DNA from 4 places in the Exiguobacterium sp. UBA3968 genome. Region 1 is predicted to be linked to each of the others. Evidence: predicted binding sites of a transcription regulator. Region 1 holds the regulator's gene; each other region holds the start of a gene.

Region 1 (5,320 bases):
TAAATTACTGATCGGAAGCATCATTCCGCGTCCGATTGCCTTCGTGACGACGCTAGGGGAAGACGGGACGGTCAACGCCGCCCCCTTTTCCTTCTTTACGGTCGCATCAAGTAGTCCGCCACAACTGGTGATTGCCGTACAACGGACGGATCAGGGACAAAAGGATACGGCACGTAATATCCTAGCAAAACAAAGCTATGTCATCCATATCGTCAGCGAAGAAATCGTCGACGCTGTCAATGAGACGGCTGCGCCACTCGCTTACGGTGAAAGTGAACTCGAACGGACGGATTTAACGCTCGTCGATAGCGACGCAATCGACGTGCCCGGAATCGCGGAAGCGAAAATCCGGTTCGAGATGCGCTTGACGCAGCATGTCGAGCTAGAAGGTGCCGATCTTTTGATCGGGGAAGTACTGCGCTATCACGTCGCGGATGAACTCGTAGAGTCGTTCCGGATCGATGCGGCAGGATTGAAGGCTGTCGCTCGTTTAGCGGGAAATGATTATGCGACGATCGGGAAGACGTTTACGATTGCCCGACCGACAAAATGATAGAAGTGTGAATGCTTGATTCATCGTACGATTCGTTTTGATTCAAATAAAAAGGAGTGGAGAGACCGGTCTAGCTACCGGAATCTCCACTCCTTTTTTCATATCGCGTATCTAGTTCATCGATCGGACTTCAAGGTTGTGAATCGATTTCGTTCGAAGAACCTTCGAGTCCGTGACGTTTACTATACTGATAACCATCGAGCAAATAAAAAATGATTGCCAGCGCCCAAACCCCGACACAGCTGATCAAGAAAGCGGTGAGCGGTGAGACACTACCGTAATACGATAGGATCAACGGGTCAGTGAGTTCGACGAACAGTTGTGTCGTCAGGAGCGTACAGCATAGTCCAGAGAGTAGACTGACGAAAAGACCGCTCCATGTCTGGATGACAAGTCCGATCATGCAAGAAATCAGAAGGAACAAAGGAAGCGCAGCATTAAAGGCATCCGGGCGGATGAAGGTCGACACGTAGTCCGCATACATCGGAACGAAATAAAGAATACCGGATAACAGTCCTTGAATCAGGTTGATGAAAAAGCTTTTCGTTCGCATCAGTGTTGGTTCTCCCATCGTTCCATCAATTCGAGTAGATCGACATCGATCTGGTCCCGTTCCGCAGATAACGCTGTCGCTTTTGGAATATCATTAAAGACTTCCGGTTCGCAAAGCAACTGTTCGATTTCCGCTGAACGCTGTTCGAGCCGTTCAATATCTTGTTCGAGTTGTTCGATTTGCTGACGGCGTTTTTTTTCTTCTTTCTGTGCTTCTTTGTCGATCGTCTTCGATGCCGTGACTTTTACCGCTTTTGCCTCTTCGGCTTCAAGGCGAGCGATTTCTTCTTGTTCGGCCTTCTTCTCTGTGTAGTACGAATAATCGCCGAGGTATTCTGTCACACCAGCTTCACTCATCTCGATGACGCGTGTCGCGATCCGATCGATGAAGTACCGGTCATGGGAGACGAAGAGTAGCGTACCTTCATAGTCGACGAGAGCGTTCTCAAGGACCATCTTCGAATCAAGATCCAAGTGGTTCGTTGGCTCGTCAAGGATGAGGACGTTAGTCTTCCGGAGTTTCAGTTTTGCGAGCGCGAGACGTCCGCGTTCGCCACCAGACAATTCATGAACGATTTTGAAGACATCGTCGCCGCTGAACAGGAATTGTCCGAGCACAGAACGGACTTCTTGTTCGCGCATCAGTGGCCATTCGTTCCAAATCTCATCGATGACACGGTTCCGGTCATTGAGTTCCGCTTGCTCTTGATCGTAATACCCGATCGAGACGCCGGTGCCGAAACGGAAATCACCGAAGAGAGGACGTAAACGACCGACGAGGACTTTTAAGAGCGTCGACTTCCCGATTCCGTTCGGTCCGACGAGTGCCAGTGATTCACCGCGTTGCAAGCGGAACGTGATGTCTTTTGAGACAGCTTCTTCGTAACCGATTGCCAATTGATTGACTTGAAGAACGTCATTCCCGCTCTGTTTTTCGATTGGGAAGGACAGGACCGTACTGCGTTCATCTCCATCTGGTCGATCGAGCCGGTCGACCTTCTCGAGCCGTTTTCGAACGCTTTGAGCACGCTTTGTCGTCGTCGCCCGAGCGATGTTTCGTTGAATGAAGTCCTGCATCTTTGCGATTTCTTCTTGCTGCTGTTCGAACTGTTTCATTTCTTGATCGTACAATGCCGCTTTTTGCTCGAGGTACTTCGTATAGTTCCCCGTGAACTTACGACAGACATTACGAGAGAGCTCATAGACGACATTGACGACTTGATCGAGGAAGTACCGATCGTGCGAGACGATCAGAACGGCACCACGATAACCACCGAGGTAACTTTCAAGCCAAGCAAGCGTATCGATATCCAGGTGGTTTGTCGGCTCATCGAGAATGAGAAGCTCTGGTGCTTGCAGGAGCATCTTCGCTAAGGCGAGCCGTGTCCGTTGACCCCCGGACAATGTCTGAATCCGGCGCGAGTAATCATCCGGATAAAAGCGCATGCCGTGCAGGACGGAGCGGATATTCGCTTCGAACTGATAACCACCGGCTTCTGAGAAGTCGTGTTGCGCTTGATCATACGTCTTCAAGAGACGATCGTACGCGACCGGGTCGTTCAAAATGTGCTCCATGCCCATCTCGATTTCCATCCGGCGCAGTGTCCGTTCTTGTTCTTGCAGATGTTCAAAGACGGTCAGCATCTCGTTCCAGATCGTCTCATTCGATTCGAGACCACTGTCTTGCGCGAGATAGCCGATTTTGACATCTTTACCTTTCATGATATCGCCCGAGTCATGACTGAGTTCACCAGCGATGATTTTGAGCAAGGTTGATTTACCGGCACCATTTCGACCGACGAGCGCAATTCGGTCGCGCTCCTGTACTTCTAGTTTGATATTTTCTAAAATCGGCTCGACGCCGAATGATTTCGAGAGTTGGTTGACTTGTAAGAGTATCATTTCCATCCATCCTTCCACCTTTTAGTCTATCACGAACAAAAGCGCGAGGTCCTGCGGAATATATTATTTGTGACTCTATGTGAAGTGGTTTACAATCAAGGAGAGTAGAAAGCTTTTTGCAAAGATTTGGGTGCCACGATGGATGTGGCCGAAGGGGGAACTGCAGGATGAATGGACCAGACACAAAAATTCCACAAGCGACAGCAAAACGGTTGCCGCTATATTATCGTTTCATCCAAAGTTTATACAATTCAGGTAAGCTCCGCGTCTCTTCTGCTGAGTTAAGCGAGGCGGTGAAGGTTGATTCAGCAACGATTCGTCGCGACTTTTCCTACTTTGGGGCACTAGGGAAGAAGGGGTATGGATATAACGTTCAACATCTCTTAACGTTTTTCCGGAAAACCTTGAATCAAGATGAGGTGACGAATGTCGCCTTGATCGGGGTCGGTCATCTCGGAACAGCGTTTGCAAATTATAACTTTTTAAAGAATAATAGTACTCGGATAGTCGTTGCGTTTGATGCGGACGAAGAGAAGGTCGGAACAACGACGCATGACGTTCCAATCTATCATGTTTCGGACATGAAAGAACAAATCGAAGCGAATCAGGTCGATGTCGCCATCTTGACGGTTCCATCCCAGTTCGCACAGTCAGTAGCGGATGAGTTAGTCGAGTATGGTGTGACAGGCATTCTGAACTTCACGCCTGCACGGTTGAACGTGCCAGCGAGCGTTCGGGTTCATCACATCGATTTATCGATCGAGTTGCAGTCGTTAGTTTATTTCATGAAGCATTATTCGCAATCAGCTGAAGGAGTGAAATCATAATGGAAAACCTTATCCCGCTCACGCTAGGTATCGGACCTGCGAGTATCGGATTAATCGCTGTCGTCGCGTTGATCATCTTCGGACCGAAGAAGTTACCGGAATTCGGTCGTGCTGCCGGTCAAACATTGAAAGAGTTCAAGAATGCCACGAACGGCATCATGGACGACGATAAAAAGGACGAACCGAAAGAGAAGTGATTGAATCATGACGGTTGATCAAGAACAAAGCATGACGTCGCACCTAGACGAACTGCGTAAGCGGATTGTCTGGTCGCTCCTCATCGTCGTCGTCCTGTTCGCTGTCGCATTTCCGCTCGTCCGACCGCTCGTCCGTTTTCTGCAAGCGGACTTAAAAGAGCTCGGTATCGGATTAAATGCCTTCAACGTCGCCGATCCTTTAATGTTGTATTTGAATCTTGCGTTCATCATCGCGCTGATTTTAGCGTCACCGTTCTGGATGTATCAACTGTGGGCATTCGTCCGACCAGGGCTTTATGAAAAGGAACAAAAAGCAACACTGACATATATTCCAGTCATCTTCTTTCTATTTTTGGCTGGTGTAGCCTTCTCGTATTTCTGGTTGCTTCCTTTCTTGCTCGAAGTCTCAACGGATCTCGGGAAAGAATTGGGGATCGAGCAAGTCATCGGGGTCGAAAACTACTTCAGTTTCTTGATCCGGTTGACGATGCCGTTTGGTCTTCTCTTCCAATTGCCGGTCGTGACGATGTTCCTGACACGTCTTGGTCTTGTGACGCCATATTTCATGCGAAAGAATCGGAAATATGCGTATTTCGCGCTGTTCGTCGTTGCGGCATTGATCGCACCGCCGGACGTGACGTCACACTTGATGATCTCAGTGCCGTTGTTCGTTCTCTATGAAATCAGTATCTTGATTTCTGCGCGGACGTATAAAAAGGTCTTGATCCTCGAGCAACAGGCAGAGCTTGAACGACAGGCGGATTTGATGCGTGAATTGAATAAATGAATCGTGAATTCCTTCCAGCAATTTCGGGAGGAATTCTTTTTTATGAAAGCGTTATGTTTATATTGATAAAGCAGTTAGCGATGCGTATACTAAAGATAATTCATGGGGGCTTAGCTCAGCTGGGAGAGCGTTTGGCTGGCAGCCAAAAGGTCGTCGGTTCGATCCCGATAGTCTCCACCAAGTGCATACGTTCAACTCCTCGAGTGCTCGAGGAGTTTTTTTTATGTTCCCAGTTAAATTCCTTCCAAATATAAAATGTCACCAAAAAGAAATAAATTAAAAAAATAGACAAATATAAATTGTTTATTTCCATTAACTTCATTAAACTAAAAATACAGAATTTTCTTTAAACTGTTTTATTAGTATTACTACTATGGTTTTACAGAAAAGGGGAAACGAACGCATGAAGAAGAAGATTGCACTTATGGCAGCCGTCTTAATGACGTCTTCCAATCTAGTCAGTGCGCAAGGTGCACTGTCCTCGCAAGACAAAGCGACGGGT
Region 2 (5,320 bases), on a different contig from region 1:
ATGAAGTTGACGGCATAACCGGAAACCCGAATCGTTAACTGTGGATACTGTTCTGGATGCTCCATGGCATCGAGTAACGTCTCACGGTCGAAGACGTTGACATTCAAGTGATGACCTTTTGAAGTCGTACCACCCATATATCCGTCAAGTAATCCGACCGTATTGCGAATACGTGTTGCTTCCTCCTTACCAAGTGCTTTTGGAACGATCGAGAACGTGTAGGAGATACCATCGAGCGCATGTTCATATGGTAGTTTCCCGACAGACGTCAGAGCAGCGATAGCACCACGGGTATCACGTCCATGCATCGGGTTAGCACCGGGTGCAAATGGTTCACCCGCACGGCGTCCATCGGGTGTATTTCCTGTTTTCTTACCGTAGACGACGTTTGAAGTAATCGTCAGGACAGACTGTGTCGGGAGCGCATTTCGATACGTTGGATGTTTACGGATTTTCTCCATGAACAGCGTCACGAGATCAACCGCCATCTGATCGACTCGTTCATCGTTATTCCCGAACTTTGGAAACTCACCTTCGATCTTGAAATCAACTGCAATCCCATCCGCATCTCGGATCGGGCGGACTGTTGCATAACGAATAGCGGATAGACTGTCAGCGACGACCGATAAACCAGCGATGCCGCATGCCATCGTCCGTAAGATTTCCGGATCATGTAAAGCCATTTCAATCCGTTCGTAACTGTACTTATCATGCATGTAGTGGATGACATTCAGTGTGTTGACGTACAGTTCTGCGAGCCAATCGAGTTGACGATCGTAAGCCGCCATGACTGTCTCGTAATCGAGTACTTCGTCGAGCATCAATGGTGTGGCTGGGGCGACTTGAATTTTGAGCTTCTCGTCCATTCCGCCATTGATTGTATAAAGTAATGCTTTTGCAAGGTTTGCTCGAGCACCGAAGAACTGCATCTGTTTCCCGATCCGCATCGCGGAGACACAACAAGCGATGCCGTAATCATCCCCATAAACCGGCAACATCAAATCATCGTTCTCATACTGAATCGAGCTTGATATGATCGACATCTTCGCGCAGAATTCCTTGAATCCGCGTGGAAGCTGAGTGGACCAGAGAACAGTTAGATTCGGTTCAGGTGCCGGACCGAGTGTCGAGAGCGTGTGTAAGAAGCGGAATGAACTTTTCGTGACATTTGATCGACCATCTTCACTCATCCCGCCAATCGATTCCGTTACCCACGTCGGGTCGCCAGAGAAGAGATCGTTATAGTCCGGTGTTCGTAAGAATTTGACGATCCGAAGTTTCATGACAAAATGATCGACGAGCTCTTGTGCTGTTTCTTCCGTCAAGCGGCCGGTCGCAAGATCACGTTCGACATAAATATCGAGGAACGTCGAGACTCGACCGAGTGACATAGCTGCACCATTTTGTTCTTTGATCGCAGCAAGATAAGCAAGATAGACCCACTGGAATGCTTCTTGTGCTGTTTCTGCAGGGCGGGAGAGATCAAAACCATAGCGAGTTCCAAGCTCGGTCAATTCCGTTAATGCGCGCAATTGTTCATTCATTTCTTCGCGGTCGCGGATCATCGATTCAGAGAGGAAGCCGCCACGTGCCTTCAAGTCTCGCTTACGTTCTTCAATCAAACGTGCTGTTCCGTACAAAGCGACACGACGATAGTCGCCAATGATCCGCCCACGTCCATAGGCGTCTGGTAATCCTGTGATGATACCGGCTTTACGCGCGGCGCGCATCTCTGGAGTATAAGCATCAAAAACCCCTTGGTTGTGTGTTTTTCGGTAATCGCTGAAAATTTTCGTGACGGTCTCGTCTGCTTCAAAGCCATACGCAGCTAAGGCATCATTCACCATCCGAATCCCGCCGTTCGGATGAATTGAACGTTTGAACGGTTCATCCGTCTGTAAGCCGACGATTTTTTCAAGAGAGGGATCCAGATACCCTGCATCATGCGAGAGAATCGTTGATGGTGTCTTGGCATCGACGGCATACACACCACCACGTTGTCGTTCTTCATTCGTCAACTGTAGAATTTGTTGCCAAAGCCGTTGCGTCGCTTGCGTCGGATCGACTAAAAAGTGATCATCACCTGTATATTCCGTGCGATTGAGCCGGATGAAGTCTGCAACATCGATTGTCTTGATCCATTCGCCAGACGTAAAGTTTGCCCAGGCACTCGTTTTTTCTAATAACATGGATACCACTCCTTTAAAATTGAGCTAATGATCAGTTCCTTATGTGAATAGTGTAACAAAAGGAGGTAGAGATTCCCTTTACGTTCATGTGAATATTTTAACAAGTGAACAAACGTTGATATGACGGGCTTTCCTTATTTCTGTACTTATGAAAGAGTGAAGATTAAAAAACAGTTGAAGTCTGGTAAATCAAGAGTTTCACGAAACTGTATGAGCTGATTTGAAAAAGATCCACTAGCACAGTTGAAACTGTGAGGAATGTCACGTTACGGTATCTTGTGTTTTTAGGACGTATCGTTGACAATGAAAAAGGGAACATAGAACGTGGAGGTGTGCCAAATGGAGTATGTGTCATTAACGCAACAAGGAGATTATCAGTCGGGAGACTGGGTCTCGCTGAAAATCGGATCGGAAGGTTCGACGCGAACTGGGATGATCACAGAATTTGAAGGTGATGGATTCTGGATTCGGTTTGAAGATGATTTTGATTATGAAGACTTTATCGGCTATGATGAATCGTACTGGATTGCGCTTGTTCGCCGTCCCGTGGACGTAAAAGCGACGTATGCGAGTCTTGCCGTGTATCCGGCACTCGCTGCAGAATTACAGGATCGTGTCATCCAAGGCTTCGAGATTTTAAAGGAAGAAGCTGGTGAAGAAGAAGTCCGGTTCCACATCCGATTGCTCGACGCAGGAAATGAATATACACAGACATTACGGGGATACCGTGATGCATCAGGAGATCATGTCGAATACGTAACGGCATGATGGAATTAAGAGAGTAGGAGAAATCGTTATGAACTTTACAAAACCATTTTTACAGGAAGCATGGGAACGGGCGCGCTTTACAGAGTTGATGCCTGTTCAAGAACAAGCGATTCCGTTGTTGCGCGAAGGAAAAGATGTCCTAGCTGAAGCGCCGACAGGAACAGGGAAGACGCTTGCTTATGTCATTCCAGCTTTAGAAAAGATTGAAGTGGAAGAGCCACACGTGCAAGTCGTCATCACGGCACCAACACGGGAACTCGTCATGCAAATTCATCAAGTCATTCAATTATTTGCTCAAGGAAGTGGTATCAAATCCGGTGCATTCATTGGTGGTGTTGAATTAAAGCGACAATATGAACGATTGAAGAAAAAGCCGCAAATCATCGTCGGAACACCGGGACGTCTCGTCGAGTTGATTGATTCGAAGAAGCTGAAGATGCATAAGGTGAAATTGATTGTTTTAGATGAAGCGGATCAAATTTATGAAAGTGGCATGAGTGACTCGGCGACGCGAATCGCAAATAGTGCGCTACGCGATCGACAACTGGCATTTGTCTCAGCGACATTGCCGGAACGGACAGCAGAATGGGGACGGACGCTTGCGAATGATCCTGAGACGATTCGTGTTGAGCGTGCCGTCAGCACACAAGTGACATTCGGTTATTTGGAGACTTCACGTCGTCAGAAACCGGAATTGTTACGTCGTCTGGCGAACATGCAAGGATCAAAAGTGCTGACATTCATCAACAATCGCTCATTCCTTGGACCATTGAATGGCGAGTTGAGTAAATTCTCACTGAAATACCGGATTTTAGATGCTGAAAAAGGAAAACGAGAGCGGATGGAGACCTTGCGTTCTTATAAAAAGGGAGAGTTTCCTTTACTCGTCACGACAGGTCTTGCGGCGCGTGGGCTTGATATCGAAGCGGTCACACACGTCGTCCATTACGATTTACCGGAGTCGCTTGACGATTTCGTACACCGTTCAGGTCGGACGGGACGCGGAAACGCAAACGGGATGGTACTTGCACTTGTCACGGATCAAGATTTAAAACACTTAAAAACACTTGCAAAGCAAATGGGCGTCGAGATGGAGCCAATGGAAATTTACCGCGGAGAAGTCATTCCGAAACGTGAATTCACAGCTCCTCAGACGATTAAGCGACCGGCTACTCCTCACCGGAAAGGGCGATCGAAATGAAGAACGATCGAAAAGTAATTCCATTTCCGACGACGGTTTCTGAAGCGGAAATGAATGCAGCCTTGAAGAAAATGTATCAGGAAGCAGCAACAGCACGCAGTACGGACTGGGTCGCTTTCATTGAAGAGATTGCGACAGAAGGACGTTGGTATTTAAAAGATGCTGAATTGTTCCGGGACTTATTCGTTGACTGGGCGATCTTCTATGAAACGGATGATCAAGGAAAAACACCGCACGGTCGTTTTCTCGAGCAGATAAAAGACGAGCTATCACCTAGTCTCTATCGCGCCTTGCGTGGATTAGCTGACCCGATGCCGTCGCTGTTTCAAGTCGATGCAGATGGTGTTGTTGATTTAATGTCGAAACAGACGTATCAAACGGATTTGGCTGAGATCGAAGTCGAACCGGGGGATCTGTTGATTGGGAAACTGCTCTATATTTCTGGGAAGTGGCGCTTTGCGATTGCCTACATGAAGGTAGCGCGCGCATTAGTACCAGAAGTCCTCGCTTTGTTGACGGACTTCGTGGATGAAGTGGGAGAAGACGCGTTACTTCGTCAATATCCAGAGTTTTGTGCGGAATTAATCGACTTGCTCCTCGATATCGAAGAAGGTAACATTGCACCAAGACCAGAAGAATAACTCAAAAAACCTAGGACACGTTGACTACAAAAAGTCATATGTCCTAGGTTTTTTTCATGGGTCCGCTCGATATAAAGCGACATCATTCTTATCCCGATGTTTCACGCGATACATGGCAAGATCGGCTTGCTTTAAACATGTTTCAAGATCGGCCTCATGACACGCTGTCACTCCGATGCTTGCGGAAACGAATAAAGATTGTCCTTTGTAGACATAGGGACGTCTTAAAAATTGTAAAAAGGATTTACATTTTCGGCGTAAGGAGAGTTCATCATCGGCTTGTAAAAGGATCGCGAATTCATCTCCACCGAGGCGATACACGGATTCCGAAGAACTTGTATGTTCGCTCAATCGCTTCGCAACTTCAATTAATACATAATCTCCTGCCTCGTGACCATACGTATCATTGACTTGCTTAAATCCATCTAAATCGACTAAGGCAAGATAATTCTTATCGGAGAGTCGATTTGAGAAATCTCGTTCTAAGGAACGACGGTTTCCGATATTAGTCAAAGCATCAT
Region 3 (5,320 bases), on a different contig from region 1:
CTCGTGGTATGGCGAACCAAGAGATTGCGGACGAATTATTCATTTCCTTAAAAACCGTAAAAACACATGTCTCGAACATCTTATCAAAACTAGATGTCGTAGACCGTACACAAGCTGTCGTCTATGCCTTCAAGCATAATCTCGTCAAATAAGATTTAGCCCTTCATTACTTATTCTTTAAGCGCATGCCAAAAACCCCGAATCGTCTCTTAGTCAGAGACCGTTCGGGGTTTTGATGTTGTACGAAACGATTACCAAAGCTTCCATCCCGGAGCGCCTGGAGGGGCGTTTTCAATCATATGCCAAATCGGTACTGTGTACGCAAACGCAATCAAAGCGAACGTTACAAAAATCCATAGCTTCCAATTTTCAAAGAAGAGTGGCGTTGCCATCGCCTCTTCTTCTGTTTCAGCAATCGGAAATTCTTCCGTTCCTTTTGGTGTACGAAATGCAAGTTGGAACATCGCATACAAGAACAATAGAATCGAGATGAATAAAATCGTCCCACCAATTGCCATGGCGACATGATATGGAATCCAGTCAGCGACGATCGAATCTTTGAAGTAGGCGGCAGGACCCGTCCGTCGTGGATTACCGAGTAGACCTGAGATATGCATTGCTGTCGACATGAAGAGCATTCCGATCGTCCAGGCAGCCGTTTGAATAAGCCCAAGACGATTCATTGCCGCTGTTAACGTTCGACCACGTAAGAGCGGGACAAGCCAGTAAGCCGTTCCAAAGAACGTCAATGCCACAGCGGCACCGACCGTGATATGAAAGTGTCCTGTGACCCATAACGTATTGTGAACGATGATGTTTAGTTGATGGGATGCGTTGATGACACCACCTGCACCTGCAGGAATGAAGAACAACATCCCGATGAACGGTGCAAGAAAACGTACATCGCGATACGGCATTTTTTTCACCCAACCAAATACCCCGGTCGCTCCTTTCCGACGACCCGCCAACTCAAAAGTCGCAAACATCGAGAAGGCTGTCATCAATGATGGAATGATGACGAGGAACGTTAAAACGACTTGGACATACTTCCAAAAAGCAGAAATCCCCGGCTCTAACAATTGATGGTGAAAACCAACCGGGAACGAAAAGAGGAGGAACAATAAAAATGACATACGTGCTAACGCGTCGGAAAAAACCTTTCCACCAACGATTTTCGGGATGACTGTATACCAGACGATGTAGGCAGGTAACAACCAGAAATAGACGAGTGGATGACCAAAGTACCAAAATAGCGTCCGGGATAGCTCGATTCCGACCTTATCCGTCCAACCAAGGGATAAGGGAAGGAGCTGAAAGAGAATCGTCGCTGCTACTCCGAGTGTCGCAACCACCCATAATAAGGCAGTCATAATACTCATGTATGCTTGAAGTGGTGGATGAACGCCAGGGTGTTCCCGTTTATAATCAGCATACATACGGAACATGGCACCAGAAGCAATCCACGTTCCGACGACGAAGATGACGAGTCCAATATAAAATACTGGATGTGCCTTGAGTGGTGCATAGAATGTATAGAGGACGGAAGCTTCTCCTGCAAGTACCATCCATGTGACGAGGATGACACCAAGGATCATGAACCAGAATCCAACCCACCCGAGACGTCGAGGAAAGTCTTCGAAACGTCCAAAGGATTGACCTAAAAATGAAAAAAGTAATCCAAATATGAATAATGTCGTAAAGACGATCGCAAGCATTAACCCGTGGGCAGTGAGAAGCTCATAGTAGCCGACTCCAGCAATTTCTGGAATGACACCTGTCCGCACCATCGTTTGCAACAATCCACATAAACCACCAATCAATAAGGCAACGAGTGAAAAACTAACATGCGCGAAAGCGAGCTTCGCTTCCTTAATTCCGATGACGGTAGCAGGCAGACCACGCTCCATCTCGAACTGTCTTAATTTTTTTGAAATGGCATTCATCTTATTCCACCACCTTGATTTTGGTTGCCATCATATGATGACCCGATCCACAGTATTCATTACAGACGACCAAATACTCGCCAGCTTCCTTGAATGTATATTCAATGGAATTGATATGACCAGGAATGACCATCATATTGACATTCGTCTTGACAATTTCAAAGCCATGGACGACATCTTTTGATGTCACCAAAAAATCAACCGTTGCCCCTTTGGGAATGACCATATCTTTTGGTGTGAATTGGAACGCTTGTGCGACGATGATCGCTTCGTATCGGTCGTCATCGATTTTTTTTAGTCCTGGCTTGTCGAATGGTTTCGTTTGATCAACTTTCGTCGGATCAATCAATGTTGCATCGGATGGCGGTTGATTTCCGGATGCAAAAGCGGATACGCCGATGATGGTTAAAAAGACGCCAAGCATCACTGCTCCAAAAATCAGCCAGATTTTTTCTAGACGATGAATATGCATTGTGACTCCCCCTTACCGTGATAAGAATAATAGAAAGATTGAGCTCCACATCCCAATGATGATACCTGCTACGATCAGGACGGCAATAAATGTTCCTTTGAGGTTTGATTCTGATTTTTGGTCCATGGTGATTACTCCTCTCCTGCTTTGAACTTGTCTTTATTGTAAGAATTCAGCAAGTTCGGAAACTGTGATATATATCACTTCAAATGTGAAGAATCCGCACTTTTCTTTCTAAAAACACACAAAAAGTTCACATCTGAACAAGAGAAGGAGGCACGACTCATCTACAAAAAAAACAATCCATACATGAGACAGAAAATTCTGCTTCACGTTTGAATTGTTTGTACACTATCTATTAAATTCGACAAACACCTGCTGGGCATCCTTCACAATGACACAGATCACGCAGATATTGTGCATCATGAATGATGATTTCTTTTGGCGTCATCGAAATGACACCTTCTTTTTTCCACTGGGAGAACATCCGATTGACCGTTTCACGCGGTGCGCCAATCAATTGACCAAACTCCCCATCGGATGGACGTTGTGCAAGACGGTAGGTTTCTCCTACTTGTTCCCCTTCCATCGCGATGAGACGAAGTAACGTCGAAGCTAACGCACCCGGTTTTCCGAACAATAGCAAGTCGCGCAATTTAGTCTCCGTCTGTTTCCGCATCAATGCTTGCCACCGCATGATCTCAAGCGCAAAAGTACCATCCTTTCTCATGAGTTCCTCTAATTTTTCTTTTGAGAGGAAACCGATGATACTATCCTCCATCGTCTCGATACTGTATGAACTCGGAAAAGCTTCTCCTACATCAAATTCACCAAATAGATCCCCTTTGAAATATAAGAACATGAGTAATGGACTGCCTTTTTTCGTCAACTTCGATAGTTTGACGCCTCCTTGTTTCACATAAAACAACTTGTCGTTCATTTCCCCTTCCCAACAGACGATGGAATCCTTTTTGAACGTCGTTTCCGTCATGAAGCTCTCTAGTAACGTTCTTGTCTCAGGTGATAAGATGAATGTATTCGCTTCAGTCGTTCCACAAGTCAGCATATCCATTTCTCCTCTCCTTTTCTTCTGCTTTTAGTATAGAACATCACAGTTCAAAAGAATGGATTTTCAAAAGATTGTCAAACTTTGTTCAATGTTTCACATTATTTTTGAAAAAGTATCTGACGACCGCTTTCTAAAACTAAAGCAATCGTCAGATATAGTATTACATACCTGTTCCGTAATAATGATGAACGATTCGTTCAACTGCTTGACCTGGTGGGTGATCATACCAACTTGTTTGGAATTCTTGCATGTGCTGACGGCACTCTTCAAGTATCGCGTCAGACACGATCCACTCCATCAATTGTGCAATCTGCTCCGTCTGTCGCACCGGTAATGGTTTTGGATACTGATCGACAAGTCCTGGTAGTTGTCGATATGTATCGATGTCCGGTGTGTATAAGAACGTTGGAACCTCAAGAAGACAGCTTTCAAATGGAATCGACGAATAGTCGGTCACCAGAACATCCGTGATGAGCAAATAATCATTGATCTGATACGTGTCATCCACAAGATGTATATGGGCGGAACGATAGGTCGAAAGCGCTCGGATCGTCGGATGTAACTTAACAAGAATCGTCCAGCCTGTTTTAGCCAGTTGTTCAAATTGTTGAATCGTGTGATCTTCCGTTCCTTTATATTCGCGGTAAGTCGGGGCATACAATAGAATCCGGCGGTCGGGTTTTACATAACGTTCTTTTAAATCAAGCGCCCGATGTTCCCGCTGAACCTCATCATACCAATAATCCGTCCGCGGCATGCCGAACGGTTTAAAATGAGATCGTTTTAAATCATGCGGTGCCATGAATTGTGTCGCACAACGCATCCCCGGCACGATGAAATCACCATATTCCTGATAGACACGTCGGAACCGATTTCGTATCCGTTCCGATACGAACAGGCTTTTCGAAGAAGTTAGTCCAAACTGCTTTAACGTTCCGCCGGCATGCCATAGCTGGATACGCCGTGTTCCACGTCGCGTTTTAGCAACACTGAATTCCGCAACATAATTATCGACGAAAACCGTCCGGGAGGTCGCAAGTAAATATGCGAGTCTGACGAACCGTAATCGACGAAAGCGAAGCATTCGGTCTGACTTCCATAAATCCGGCTGCTTCATGAAATGGTGATCATATACAAGATACCGTTTCTCATTTGGCAATTCCTGCGCCAAGCGATCATTAACAGGTTTTGCGTTATCCCCGTATGTCATCCAAAATAAAGTGACGGGGCGAAGCGGTAACAACCGAAAGACACCATAACAAATACGAAACAACAATAAATAGACCCATACGATTCCTTCTCTAACCACTTTCATCCTGCCCTTCTACGAAGAAAGACCGCACGTCGTCGTGTGGTCTCCTCTTCAATCACTTCGAAGCTAATTCCGTTTTAATCTGACTCGTAGAAATACCCTCAGTTCGGCTAAGGTAAACGACTTCACAATGCTCTTTTAAGAAATCGAACTCGCCTTTCCAATCATCACCCATGACGAAGAGGTCGACGTTATGCTTCTTCACATCTTCTACTTTTTGATCCCAGCTGTTTTCCGGAATGACTTCATCCACATAACGGATGGCTTCAAGAATCATCTTTCGATTCTCGAAATTATGGTAGGACTGCTTATGTTTCAAACGGTTGAATTCGTCCGTTGAAATCGCAACGATAAGATAGTCTCCCATCGCTTTTGCGCGTTTTAAGATGTTGATATGACCCCAGTGTAATAAATCAAATGTTCCGTACGTAATAACCTTCTTCATGATTCTGCTCTCCCTTTTATCCGTGAATTCTCTTTATGATCGTCTTCATCGCCCGTTCTGAAGCCTGTCCATCATCCCA
Region 4 (5,320 bases), 1.6 Mb from region 1:
CGGATCAACGATCGCGACGTCGGGTGTCAAGGCATAGTCAGCAATCGGGTATTTGACGTTTTTCTCTTTATCCGTGATGACGGTGAACGGTGTCACTTCTGAACCCGTACCCGATGTCGTCGGGATCGCGACGAACTTCGCTTGACGACCGAGTGCTGGGAATTGATACGCCCGTTTGCGGATATCGAGAAATTTTTGACGTAAGTTCGAAAACGTTTCGTTTGGCTGTTCATAGAAGAGCCACATTCCTTTTGCAGCATCCATCGCTGACCCACCACCAAGAGCGATGATCAAGTCGGGTTTGAAGTCACGCATGGCTTGGGCACCTGTCTGAACAGTCGTCACCGATGGATCTGGTTCGACTTGGTCGAAGATTCGGTAACTGACGGACTGTGGCAAGTTTTGAATCACTTTATCGGCATAACCGAACTGTACCATCGTTGGATCGGTGACAATCATGACGCGTGAGACGTCTGTCATCGACCGCAAGTACTGGACGGAGTTCTTTTCGAAGTAGATTTTTTCTGGTACCTTGAACCATTGCATGTTCACGCGTCGTCTCGCCACCTTCTTGACGTTGAGTAAATGTTTCGCTGTCACGTTTTCAGAAACAGAGTTTTTCCCGTATGATCCGCAACCGAGTGTCAGTGATGGTGTCAACTCGTTATAAAGATCACCGATTCCGCCATGAGCAGATGGGCTGTTGACGAGAATCCGGCAGGCTTTCATGCGGAGTCCGAACGCTGTCATCAAATCATCGTTCGTCGTATGAATGACGGCGGTATGACCGAGACCCCCGATTTCAAGCATCTGTTCAGCAATCGTAAACGCTTCTTCGGTAGATGCAACGCGGTACGCACCGAGGACGGGACTGAGTTTTTCATGAGACAGTGGTTCTGCTGCTCCAACGTGCTCGAGTTCCGCGACGAGCATGACCGTCGTTTCCGGAACATCGATCCCAGCTTTTTCTGCAATCCATGTCGCAGGTTTCCCGACGATGTCCGCGTTGACGGCACATGTATCGGTTTTAATGACGAGTGATTCGAGACGTTGTTTTTCTTCCGATGTACAGAAGTAACAATCGAGTGCTTCCATTTCTGCACGGACCGTTGCATATATTTCTTGGTCAACGATGACGGCTTGTTCAGATGCACAAATCATCCCATTATCAAACGTTTTTGAGAGAACGAGATCGCTGACAGCCCGTTTGACTTTTGCTGACTGTTCAATGTAGCAAGGAACGTTCCCTGGTCCAACACCGAGTGCCGGTTTACCTGTTGAATATGCTGATTTGACCATTCCTGCTCCACCTGTCGCAAGGACCATGGCGATGTTTTCATGGTTCATCAAGACTTTCGTTGCTTCAAGTGATGGTTCTTCGACCCATTGAATGCAGTCTTTCGGCGCCCCAGCTTTGATGGCTGCATCGCGAAGTGTTTTCGCCGCTTCGACGGAACACCGTTGTGCCGACGGGTGGAACGCGAAGATGATCGGATTACGTGTCTTGATCGCAATCAATGCTTTGAACATCGTCGTTGACGTTGGGTTGGTGACTGGTGTGACACCACAGACGACACCGACCGGTTCAGCGATATAGGTGATGCCGTTTTGGACATCTTCTTCCAGAATCCCGACCGTTTTTTCATGACGTAGACTGTTGTAGATGTATTCTGTCGCAAATATATTTTTAATCATCTTATCTTCAAAGACACCGCGCCCTGTCTCTTCTGTTGCGAGACGAGCGAGTTCGACGTGCCGTTCAAGTCCGGCAAGTGCCATATCACGGACGATCGTATCAATTTTTTCTTGATCGAATGTCAATAACTCCTGTAATGCACGTTGTCCTTTTTCAACAATTTGTCCAATTGCTTGTTCGACCGGCGTTACCGTCGATTTTGTTTTTTCTTTCACAGCCATGAGTGGTTTCCTCCCTGTCGTGGAACGAATCTGAGTTTGATTTGCCAACCATTATGTCAGGAATGCCAAGCTGTTTTTCAATAGTTTGTGCTTTCCTTCACAAATCAATCATAACCCCTTTTTCCTGTTTTGTGCATGACCATCCTGTGAATTCCCTCACACCCTTGGTAACGTTTACATCTATTGCGGATTCTCCTTTTTCATCGTTTTGCTCTATGTACGAAGACGTGTGCGATTTATCACACTCGCATTTTCGTGACTTGATAGCCATTTCATCATCTTGTATTCTGATTATGGGGTACATATTAAGAGCTACCACTAAAGGAGGACACTTAAATGTCAGTTGTACAGGAAATGTTAGCTTTCAACGAGCGATTCGTCGCCGAAAAACAGTATGAGCAGTTCGTCTCGGATAAGTTCCCGGACAAAAAGGTCGTCATCCTGACGTGTATGGATGCTCGCCTAACGGAACTTCTTCCACACGCACTCGGCCTTAAGAACGGGGATGCGAAGATCATCAAAAATGCCGGTGCTATCCTATCGCACCCATTCGGTTCTGTCATGCGTTCGATTCTCGTCGCATTGTATGCACTGGGTGCCGAAGAAGTCGTCGTCATCGGTCACCACGACTGCGGCATGAGCACGATTGATCCTAAACATATGATCAGCGAAATGAAGGATCGAGGTATCGACCAACAGATTCTTCACACGCTTGAAGTATCAGGTGTTGATTTAAATCAATGGTTGCGTGGCTTTACGTCAGTTCAGGAGAGTGTCGCCCACTCCGTCAGTCTCGTGAAGAACCACCCCTTACTGCCACCTGGTACGAATGTCCACGGACTCGTCATCGATCCAGGGACCGGTAAACTCGACGTCGTCGATTGCTGATTGCTTTTATAGAAGAAACTCAATTAGATTCGGGATATTCTACTCCGTCTTAAATTAAAGATGATGTGCCATTTTCTCGTAATGGAGAAGGATGGCACATTTTTTTGTCTAAGCCGTTTTCAGTGATCTATACGCCTTTCCCCTCATGCTTTTAGGTATTAAAAAACGTGACTTTTATGCAAATCTAGAAAGTCTATCGTGAAGTCATTTAATACGAGGTCAGACTTTTATCCTTGACAGTGTTCCACCATGGCTGTAAGATACTTTAGTATAGTGCAGTGATAACAAAAGAAAGTGTGGTTTTACCGAATGATTAACGCCGTATTGTTTGCCGTCTTTTTACTATTCATCTTAGCGATCTTCCGCGTCCACATCGTGCTCGCGATGGTCATCAGTGCGTTCGCCGGCGGTCTCGTCGGCGGTCTCGATTTAACGAAAACAACCGAAGCATTTGCTGGTGGTCTTGGCGATGGGGCAGAAATCGCTCTTAGCTACGCGATGCTTGGTGCGTTTGCTGTTGCCCTCTCGAAAACGGGTTTACCGGATGCTCTCGCTCACGCATTGATTGCACGTTCACGTGGTAACGCAAGTGCCGCATCGGTCAAGAAATTAAAAGGATTCGTCTTGTTTGCGATTTTGTTACTCGCAATCAGTTCACAAAATGCTTTACCGATTCACATCGCCTTCATTCCGATCATCATTCCGCCGCTTCTTGGTCTCTTTTCTCAGTTGAAGATGGACCGACGTCGAATTGCGATCATCATGACATTCGGTCTCGTCACACCGTACATGTTCTTACCGATCGGATTCGGAGACATCTATCTGAATCAGATTTTACTGAAAAACCTTAAAGCTAATGGTCTTGATACGACGGGAGTTTCTGTCATCGAAGCGATGGCGATTCCAGCACTCGGAATGGTCGTCGGTCTCTTGATTGGTCTGTATACGTACCGGAAAGAGCGGACGTATGAAATTCGTGATATCGCCCCGGACGACTATGAAATCCCGGTCATCACGAAAACGAAACTGATCTTAAGTGGTGTCGTCGTCATTGCGACATTGATCGTTCAACTGCAGACGGAATCAATGATTCTTGCTGCAACGACGGGACTCATCCTCTTCTTGTTGCTTCGTCTCGTTCGATTCAGTGAAGCGGATGACGTCATCACGCGTGGTATGCGGATGATGTCATTCATCGGTTTTGTCATGATCTCAGCGAACGGATTCTCGAACGTCTTGCGTAAGACGGGTGATATCGAACCGCTCGTTGAGAACTCAAAAGCATTGATGGGCGACTCCCAACTTGTTGCCGCGTTCGTCATGCTCTTGATCGGTCTTCTCGTCACGATGGGCATTGGATCAAGTTTCTCAACTGTTCCAATCATCGCTGCGATCTTCGTTCCACTTTGTATCCAGTACGGCTTCAGCTTAGAAGCGACGGTTGCGATCATCGGGACAGCTGGTGCTCTTGGTGACGCTGGTAGCCCCGCGTCAGACTCGACGCTTGGACCTACGAGTGGTTTGAATGCCGATGGTCAGCACGATCACATGCGAGAAACCGTCATTCCGACGTTCTTGCACTACAATATTCCGTTGCTCATCTTCGGTACGATTGCTGCGGTCGTATTATAAAAACAAGACGGATTCGCTATCATGGTGGATCCGTCTTTTTAATTGTCTCCGTTTTTTTCCTTTTCATTTGATCTTCGGTTCTCTAAAATAAAGGAATGTACTGATTACAAAGGAGTTGTCTTACGTGTTATCTCAAATCGTCAACCAGATTTTGCTTTCACTTGCCGATCTCGGATATTTCGGTATCGCCCTCGGGTTGATGATTGAAATCATACCGAGCGAAATTGTTCTCTCATACGGCGGATTCATGATTTCTCAAGGAACGATTAGCTGGCCGCTCGCTGTCGTCGCCGCCGTGATTGGCGGATTGTTGTCGCAATTGTTCTTATATTGGTTTGCTCGCTATGGCGGTCGTCCATTGATCTTGAAGTACGGAAAGTATGTCCTGATCTCTGAACATCATCTGGATTTAGCTGAACGCTGGTTCTTGAAGTACGGTCAAGGTGTCATCTTCGGAGCTCGCTTCATTCCTGTCGTCCGCCATGCCATCTCGATTCCAGCTGGTCTTGCGAAAATGGATCAAACGAAGTTTTCGCTCTACACGGTTCTTGCCATCATTCCATGGTCAATCTTGTTCCTCTATCTTGGAGAAACACTCGGAACGAACTGGCGCTCGATCAAGGAAGTCGCTGCACCATATACGAATGGTGTTTTGATTGCTGCCGTCGCCTTAATTATCGTCTATTTCTTCTATAAACGCCGTCAACGGTCGGTTTAACTCATCAAGCAGTCTGTCTGTCGACGGACTGCTTTTTACAACACACAGGAGGTCCTGCCATGCTCACATACCCGCTCGCCCATTTCCCGCTACGTCGTTTGACCGCATCCTATCGTTCTGGAAGCCCGGTCGCGACTGGCATCACTGTCGACGGACATATTTTAA

The links. Region 1 encodes Rex, which represses fermentation and respiration genes when NADH is low (regulators of the CRP and FNR family bind a similar motif). Its sites were predicted from a motif close to TTGTGAAATATTTCACAA; they were not measured.
Region 2: a site for Rex is predicted at 2,276-2,293, ahead of pflB (formate C-acetyltransferase). Genes of this name have one in related genera too.
Region 3: a site for Rex is predicted at 2,604-2,621, ahead of B3S86_RS14260 (cytochrome C oxidase subunit II). Genes of this name have one in related genera too.
Region 4: a site for Rex is predicted at 2,003-2,020, ahead of adhE (bifunctional acetaldehyde-CoA/alcohol dehydrogenase). Genes of this name have one in related genera too.

What each region holds. Positions count from the first base shown of each region.
Region 1 covers NZ_DGCW01000005.1:2,110,296-2,115,615, reverse strand. Annotated here, with positions in the region: gene B3S86_RS12585 (flavin reductase family protein) at 1-553, shown strand, start outside; gene B3S86_RS12580 (hypothetical protein) at 684-1,106, opposite strand; gene B3S86_RS12575 (ATP-binding cassette domain-containing protein) at 1,106-3,007, opposite strand; gene B3S86_RS12570 (redox-sensing transcriptional repressor Rex) at 3,175-3,834, shown strand; gene B3S86_RS12565 (twin-arginine translocase TatA/TatE family subunit) at 3,834-4,031, shown strand; gene tatC (twin-arginine translocase subunit TatC) at 4,039-4,818, shown strand; tRNA gene B3S86_RS12555 (tRNA-Ala) at 4,923-4,998, shown strand; gene B3S86_RS12550 (S8 family serine peptidase) at 5,222-5,320, shown strand, end outside.
Region 2 covers NZ_DGCW01000008.1:52,221-57,540, reverse strand. Annotated here, with positions in the region: gene pflB (formate C-acetyltransferase) at 1-2,189, opposite strand, end outside; gene B3S86_RS14200 (hypothetical protein) at 2,529-2,957, shown strand; gene B3S86_RS14195 (DEAD/DEAH box helicase) at 2,986-4,158, shown strand; gene B3S86_RS14190 (hypothetical protein) at 4,155-4,799, shown strand; gene B3S86_RS14185 (GGDEF domain-containing protein) at 4,854-5,320, opposite strand, start outside.
Region 3 covers NZ_DGCW01000008.1:65,045-70,364, forward strand. Annotated here, with positions in the region: gene B3S86_RS14245 (response regulator) at 1-152, shown strand, start outside; gene B3S86_RS14250 (b(o/a)3-type cytochrome-c oxidase subunit 1) at 252-1,943, opposite strand; gene B3S86_RS14255 (cytochrome c oxidase subunit II) at 1,945-2,415, opposite strand; gene B3S86_RS14260 (cytochrome C oxidase subunit II) at 2,428-2,541, opposite strand; gene B3S86_RS14265 (Crp/Fnr family transcriptional regulator) at 2,774-3,487, opposite strand; gene B3S86_RS14270 (CDP-glycerol glycerophosphotransferase family protein) at 3,645-4,799, opposite strand; gene tagD (glycerol-3-phosphate cytidylyltransferase) at 4,852-5,241, opposite strand; gene B3S86_RS14280 (CDP-glycerol glycerophosphotransferase family protein) at 5,258-5,320, opposite strand, start outside.
Region 4 covers NZ_DGCW01000005.1:539,202-544,521, reverse strand. Annotated here, with positions in the region: gene adhE (bifunctional acetaldehyde-CoA/alcohol dehydrogenase) at 1-1,917, opposite strand, end outside; gene B3S86_RS04420 (beta-class carbonic anhydrase) at 2,254-2,805, shown strand; gene B3S86_RS04415 (Na+/H+ antiporter family protein) at 3,118-4,437, shown strand; gene B3S86_RS04410 (DedA family protein) at 4,562-5,155, shown strand; gene B3S86_RS04405 (hypothetical protein) at 5,215-5,320, shown strand, end outside.